One region of the Comamonas sp. lk genome, then DNA from elsewhere that is predicted to be linked to it. Evidence: predicted binding sites of a transcription regulator. Region 1 holds the regulator's gene; the other holds the start of a gene.
The links. Region 1 encodes FNR, which switches genes on or off when oxygen is low (the NO sensors DNR and NnrR bind a similar motif). Its sites were predicted from a motif close to TTGATNNNNATCAA; they were not measured.
Positions count from the first base shown of each region.

Region 2: a site for FNR is predicted at 1,459-1,472, ahead of cyoA (ubiquinol oxidase subunit II). Genes of this name have one in related genera too.

Region 1 is NZ_UOOB01000001.1:2,244,527-2,248,208, forward strand. It holds gene ccoG (cytochrome c oxidase accessory protein CcoG) at 1-602, shown strand, start outside; gene EAO39_RS10325 (FixH family protein) at 665-976, shown strand; gene EAO39_RS10330 (hypothetical protein) at 1,184-1,435, shown strand; gene fnr (fumarate/nitrate reduction transcriptional regulator Fnr) at 1,501-2,223, opposite strand; gene hemN (oxygen-independent coproporphyrinogen III oxidase) at 2,485-3,682, shown strand, end outside.
Region 2 is NZ_UOOB01000001.1:2,960,558-2,964,239, reverse strand. It holds gene cyoB (cytochrome o ubiquinol oxidase subunit I) at 1-255, opposite strand, end outside; gene cyoA (ubiquinol oxidase subunit II) at 318-1,364, opposite strand; gene EAO39_RS13455 (MFS transporter) at 1,703-3,043, shown strand; gene EAO39_RS13450 (tripartite tricarboxylate transporter substrate binding protein) at 3,154-3,682, opposite strand, start outside.

The sequences.
Region 1 (3,682 bases):
TACAGGTCTGCCCCGTGGGTATCGATATCCGTAACGGTCTGCAATACGAGTGCATTGGTTGCGGGCTGTGCATCGATGCCTGCAACTCCGTGATGGACAAGATGGGCTATGCGCGCGGACTGATACGCATGAGCACGCAAAATGCCATCGCCAGGGCCTGGAAGCAGGCGCAGATCATCCGCAGAGTATTCCGGCCGCGGGTGCTGATCTACACGGTGGTGTTGCTGGGTCTGAGCGCGGCCATGATAGGCAGCCTGATCATGCGCGAGCCGCTCAAGCTCAATGTGATTCGCGACCGTGCCTCGCTGTCGCGCATTGTGGCCGGCGGCAAGCTGGAGAATGTCTACCGCTTGCAGATCATGAATGCCACCGAGCAGGAGCAGCGCTATCGCATCACGGCCACGGGACTGGATGGCCTGGAGGTGGTGCTTGAAGATGAGGTTGTGGTCGGGCCGGCGGAGACACGCGGCGTGCCCGTGGGTCTGCAGATTCCCTATGGATCGGCAGCGCCGGGCTCGCATACCGTGTACTTCAATGTGGATGCCGTGACCGCTGGTGCAGGGCGCACGTCTGAAAAAGCCGTGTTTCTGGTGCCGCGTTAACAATATGAATGCCGCAGCCGCCTCGCAGGCGCTTGCGGCAGATTGATCAAAGAGGTTTTGCCATGTCTTCTAGTCCTGTTTCTGCCCCTGCCGGGCGCGCTGCCAAGCCGGTTCACGCCGAAGACGGCAAGCCCTGGTGGAAGTTTCCTCATGTCTGGCTGGTTGTTGCCGGACCGGCCATCGTGGTGGTGGCCGGCTTTGTGACGGCCTATATCGCCATCAGTGCGCCCGATCCCGTCATTGACCCGGATTACTACCAGCACGGTATCGAGATCAACAAGCGCCTGGAAGAGTCGCAAAAAAGTCTGGCGCCTGCCGTGACGGGCCGCAATCACGCCGCTACTCCGGCCAAGGACCACCCCACGGACCGCTAAATGCTTGTTTTTCGGTGAATTCAAAGCATTTTCGATCTGTAGCCCATATGTATGAAGCGTTGATAGCTATTAAATAAATAGTAATTCGGGTTTCACCTGCCTAGGCTTGCCCGCTGTTTGCGGCAATCCAAGGGTTTGCGGGGGCGCATTCCATGGCTGTTTGTGCAAAATGTTTTGCACCGATGACACAGCCCAAGGAGACGCAGCATGCTCGCTCAACGCTGGAAGTGGATTGCCTGGCCGGCTTTTCTGGCGGCGGCAATCCTGGAGATGGTAGTTTTTGCCTTTGTCGATCCCGGCGATATCGGCCCTGTGGGCTGGTCGCGCAACGCTGTCTGCACGCTGGCGTTCTTTGTGTTCTGGGGCGTGACCCTGTTGTCAAGCTACATCACCTGCTTGCTTTCGCGCTCCGCGCAGGAGCTCAATCACGGCATGGCTTCCGAGCCGCTGGTTGAGTAAGCCGCCCCATGAAGAAAGCCCGCGTCCATCGACGCGGGCTTTTTGATTGTGAAGTGGGGCGTGCCTTAGTCGTGGCACTGCTGGCTGTTGACGATGCGCTTGAGCGCCTCCGTATCCAGAATGCGCAGATGGCGTTGCTTGACTTCCACAATGCCTTCTTCGGCAAACTTGGAGAAGGTGCGGCTCACGGTTTCCAGCTTGAGGCCCAGATAGCTGCCGATTTCCTCGCGGGTCATTCGTAACACCAGCTCCGACTTGGAAAAACCGCGGGCAGACAGGCGCTGCACCAGATTGAGCACAAAGGCGGCCAACCGCTCTTCGGCGCGCATGCTGCCCAGCAGCAGCATCACACCGTGCTCGCGCACAATCTCGCGGCTCATGACTTTGTGCACATGATTTTGCAAGGCGGTGACTTCGCGCGAGAGCTGCTCGAGCTTGTCAAACGGCATCACGCAGACCTCGGCATCTTCCAGTGCCACCGCGTCGCAGGTGTGGTGGTCGTTGACGATGCCGTCAAGGCCTATGATCTCGCCCGCCATCTGAAAGCCGGTCACCTGATCGCGGCCGTCCTCGGTGGCGACGCAGGTCTTGAAAAAGCCGGTGCGAATGGCATACAGCGAAGTGAAACCTTCGCCATTGCGAAACAGCAGACCACCGCGTTTGACTTTGCGGCGTGTCGCCACGATCTCATCAATACGCTCCATCTGTTCATCGTCCAGGCCCATGGGCATGCACAGTTCGCGCAGATTGCAGTTGGAGCAGCTTGCTTTGATGGTCTGAAGATTCATGGGTAAGCAGGGATGGTGCAAGCCGGTGGGCCTGGACTATCTGTGACCTCTTGGTGAGTGATGAGATGGATCAAATTGTCGCAGCTGTTGCCTTGGCATTTCTTGATATCCATCAAGGCTGATGTGTTTGGCTTGGGGCACATTGCAATCATTCCTTCAATCAATGTGTGCGAGTTCATTGCGGTTGCAGTTGCCAGAAATCCTGCCCATCAGGAAACAAGCTGTCATCCGCCAATGTGAGCGCATCCTGACATTCACGTTATGACCGCTGTTACGCCCGAGCTACTGAGTCGATTTGATGTTCCTGGACCACGCTACACATCATTTCCAACAGCCGACCGTTTTGTAGAGGCTTTCGGCACCGAGGACTACATCCTGGCGCTCCAGCAACGCAAGACCCACTGCGCAGCGAGGGCGCTGCCGCTTTCGCTGTATGTGCATGTGCCATTTTGCGAGTCGCTGTGCTACTACTGTGCCTGCAACAAGATCGTGACCAAGCACCACGAGAAAGCGGCCCAGTATCTTGACTATCTGGCGCGTGAAGTGGCCTTGCATACCGAGCACTGCGGCAAGGGACAGGCGGTCAGCCAGCTGCATCTGGGCGGCGGCACGCCCACGTTTTTTTCCGATGCCGAACTGGCCCGGCTTATGGACTTGATGCGTGAGCATTTCAAGCTCGAAGCGGGTGGGGAGTACTCGATAGAAGTAGATCCGCGCACCGTGACGAATGAGCGCCTGGCCGTGCTCAAGGAGCTGGGCTTCAATCGCCTGAGCTTCGGGGTTCAGGATTTCGACCCCGCGGTACAGAAAGCCGTGCACCGTGAACAACCTGCCGAGCAGGTTTTTGCCCTGGTGCAAAAGGCGCGCGAACTGGGCTTTGCCTCCATCAATGTGGACCTGATTTACGGTCTGCCCAAGCAAACCCCGCAGTCGTTTGCGCGCACGCTGGCCCAGGTCAACGAACTGCGCCCGGATCGCATCGCCCTGTATGCCTATGCCCACCTGCCCGAGCGGTTCAAGCCCCAGCGGCGCATCGAGTCTGCGGATTTACCCATGGGCCAGGACAAGCTCAATATGCTCTCGGGAGCCATTGATGCCTTTATGGACGGGGGTTATGTCTATGTGGGCATGGATCACTTTGCCCTGCCCGATGATTCCCTGGCGATTGCCAAGCGCCAGGGGCGCTTGCACCGCAACTTCCAAGGCTATAGCACGCAACCCGATTGCGATCTGATTGCGCTGGGTGTGTCGGCCATCGGCAAGGTGGGGGCGAGCTACAGCCAGAACGCCAAAACCCTGGAGGAGTATTACGATGCGCTGGATGCAGGTACGTTGCCTGTGGTTCGTGGACTGGCGCTTTCGCGTGATGACATGCTGCGCCGGGCCGTCATCATGTCCATCATGTGCCAGGGCGAGGTGCTGTTTGAGCCCATGGAGCAGGCCTGGCTGCTGAACTTTC
Region 2 (3,682 bases), 720 kb from region 1:
AAAGCCGCGCAGCAGCATGACCAGACCGAGGATCATGTACATGATGCCGATCTTCTTGTGGTCGATCGAGGTCAGCCAGTCGTTCCAGAGCGGAGCCCAGAGGCGGAACTTGGTGATGCCGGCGACTACGACGAGTCCGCCGAGCACCACGGCAATAAAGGTCATGAGCACGATGGGCTCATGCGTCATGGGAATCTGGTCCCATGTGATGCGACCCAGCAGCCAGTGGGCGGCTGGGGTTGTTGTTTCAGACATGTTGAGTCTCTTTTGTCGTATTGGAGCGGCGGAGCTGGAGGCTCAGTCGCACCGTGAGCTACTTATTGCTGTGCGACAGCTCCGGAGGCTGCTACTTCATCGAGCAGGGCCACAACGCGGTCAGCGTCTTTGGACGTGCAGACGTCCAGGGGCAGGATCACGCTGGAGGTCTTGCCATGGTGCTGACCACCGGCGGCGTCAATGGCCATCATCTGGCTCATGCACATCTTGCCGTCTTCCACGCAGCGGTTGAGGACCTTGTTGTACAGGCCTTCGTCCACAGTGCCGAAGCGTTCCACAGGATTGCGCTCGCTGGGCTTGGCCAGATCGAGGTAAGCGTCACGTGTCAGAACCTTGCCTTCGGTCTTGGCCTGGGCTACCCACTGTTCGAACTGGCCGTTTTCCAGGCCGTGGAACTTGAAGGTCATGCCTGCAAAGCCAGCGCCGCTGTAGTGCGAGGACTTGCCGCCGTAGACGCCAGGCTTGTTGATCACGGCATTCAGCTCGGTCTGCATGCCGGGCATGGTGTAGATCATGCCAGCCAGATCAGGAACGTAGAACGCGTTCATGGTGTGGGTGGATGTCAGCTTGAAGTGAATGGGACGGTCCACTGGAGCGGCCACTTCGTTCACGGTCGCAATGCCTTGCTCGGGGTAGAAGAACAACCACTTCCAGTCCAGAGACACGACTTGAATTTCCAGAGGCTTGACGTTGGGGTCAAGAGCCTTGGTTGAGGAAACGCGGTCCAGAGGGCGGTAGGGGTCGAGCTTGTGGGTGCTGATCCAGGTAATGGCGCCCAAAGCAATGATGATCAACAAAGGCACGGTCCAGATCACCAGTTCCAGCGATGTGGAGTGGTGCCATTCGGGGTCGTACTTGGCTTCGGTATTCGACTGGCGGTACTTCCAGGCAAACAACAGCGTCAAAAAGATGACGGGGACGATGATGAGCAGCATCAGCAAGGTGGCCGTAACCACCAGATCGCCTTGTTGCTTGGCAACATCGCCGGCTGGGTTGAGTACGACAAGCTTGCTGCAACCGGCGAGGGTTGCAGTCAAAGCAGCCGCTGTGAGCCACGCGGGCCCACGGATTTCCTTGATTTTTAACATGCTGTAGGCGTGACAAAGTCGCGCTTAGGTGTAAACGCGGATTACTGGATCTCGGCAAATGTAATACCAAATGCTGTCTTGTCGATTGGACATTTTGTCCAAGGTCAAGGATGGAGGGCTGAAAATCCGCTATGTGACAAGGGTTTAGCTGTGTCCGCGGGCTGCGCAGCTTGGGCGCAAATTGTGAATTTTTCGTGGTTTTTGGGCTCAAAGCGCCGGGTCCTGCGCCTGCCGCCGACAGGGCTCAGGGCAAAAACTCTATTGCAGCTGCACATGCTTGGGCGTAGAAATGGATGCGTCAGCGTGACATGGCAAGTAAGACAAGGAGTTGTATCTATATGAGTAGCACGAACCCATCCATTGGTCTTACTCAGCAAGACTATGAGAACTCGGAAACCCTGGCTTATGCGGATACCGATGAAGATGTGACTCCGGGAGAAATCGCTGTTGGCGTGATCATTGGCCGTTCATCCGAGTACTTTGACTTTTTCGTTTTCGGCATGGCTTGCGTGCTGGTGTTTCCTTCCCTGCTGTTCCCCTTCCTCTCCAAGCTCGATGGCACGCTGGCGGCGTTTGCCATCTTTTCCCTGGCCTTTATTGCCCGTCCCATAGGCACGGCACTGTCCATGGCCGTGCAGCGGCGCTGGGGCCGTGCCACCAAGCTGACGATTGCGCTGCTGCTGCTGGGTGTCTGCACGGTGGGTATGACCTTTTTGCCCAGCTATGAGACTGCCGGTATGAAAGCCATCTGGGCGCTGGCCATCTTGCGCGTGGGTCAGGGTCTGGCACTGGGCGGTACCTGGGACGGTCTGCCTTCGCTGCTGGCCATGTCGGCGCCCAAGAACCGCCGCGGCTGGTATTCGATGATCGGCCAGCTGGGCGCACCTCTGGGCTTCATCATGGCGGCGTCGCTGTTTGCCTATCTGTACTCCAGCCTCACGGCAGACGATTTCATGAGCTGGGGCTGGCGCTATCCCTTCTGCGTGGCTTTTGCTATCAACGTGGTAGCGCTGTTCGCCCGTCTGCGCCTGGTGGTAGGTCAGTCTTTTGTGCAGATGCTGCAGGAGCGCGATCTGGAGCCCATCAGCGTGACCAGTCTGATGCGCGATGAAGGTCGCAATGTGTTCATCGGCGCTTTTGCCGCTCTGGCCAGCTTTGCGCTGTTCCACCTGGTGACGGTGTTTCCGCTGTCCTGGATCTCCTTGTACTCCCATCAGTCCGTGATCGACGTGCTGATCGTGCAGATCATAGGTGCCGTTCTGGCGGCTGGGGCCATCATGCTGTCGGGCTGGCTGGCAGACCGCGTGGGACGCCGCAACACTTTGGGCACTATGGCCTGCCTGATCGGTATCTTCAGCTTCCTGGCGCCTTGGCTGCTGGGTAGCGGCACCGTGGGCAACAATGTGTTCATCATCGTGGGCTTCATCCTGCTGGGTCTGTCCTACGGCCAGGCCTCGGGCACGGTGACATCCAACTTCTCGGCGCATTACCGCTACACGGGTGCGGCCCTGTCCACCGACATGGCCTGGCTGATTGGCGCTGCATTTGCGCCGCTGGTGGCTTTGGGGGTGTCGGCCAAGTTCGGTCTGGTGGCCCTGGGCATTTATCTGCTGTCCGGCGCCTTGTGCACGCTGGCGGCTCTGGGCATCAACCGGGCCATCGAGGCACGTGAACAATAAGCCTGAGGGCAGATAGAAAAAGCCCGCAGAGAGAACAAATCTCTGCGGGCTTTGCTTTTAAGCCATGAAAAAAGCCATCGCGAGATGGCTTTTTGTTTTCAGCGCTTCAATCAGTCCAGTGCCAGACCGGCTTTCTTGATCACTTCGCCAAAGCGTTTGCTTTCATCGGCCATGAATTGCTTGAACTCCGCAGGCGTGGGGTTGTAGCTCTCATAACCAAAGGCCGTGAACTTGTCCTTCACGTCCTGGCCGGTCAGAGCCTGACGTACGTCGGCGTGAATCTTCTCGACCACGGCCGCTGGCGTGCCGGGGCGTACGGCCAGGGCGTTCCAGCCGATCACGGCATAGTCCTTGGGGCCGCCGGATTCGGACACCGTAGGCACGTTCTCGAAGCCTGCAATGCGCTTGGGGCCAGCCACGGCCAGGAAGCGCAGCTTGCCGCCGCGCACCAGCGGGCCTGCCGTGCCCAGCGAGCCCAGAGCGAAGGTCAGCTCGCCATTGGCCACGCCCTGATACAGCTGGCTGGTTTCCTTGTAGATGACGTGCTCCATCTTGGTGCCGGTCTGGTTTTCCAGCAGGGCCGAGCCCAGGTGCACGGGGTTGCCCACCGACCAGGAACCGTAGTTGAGCTTGCCGGGG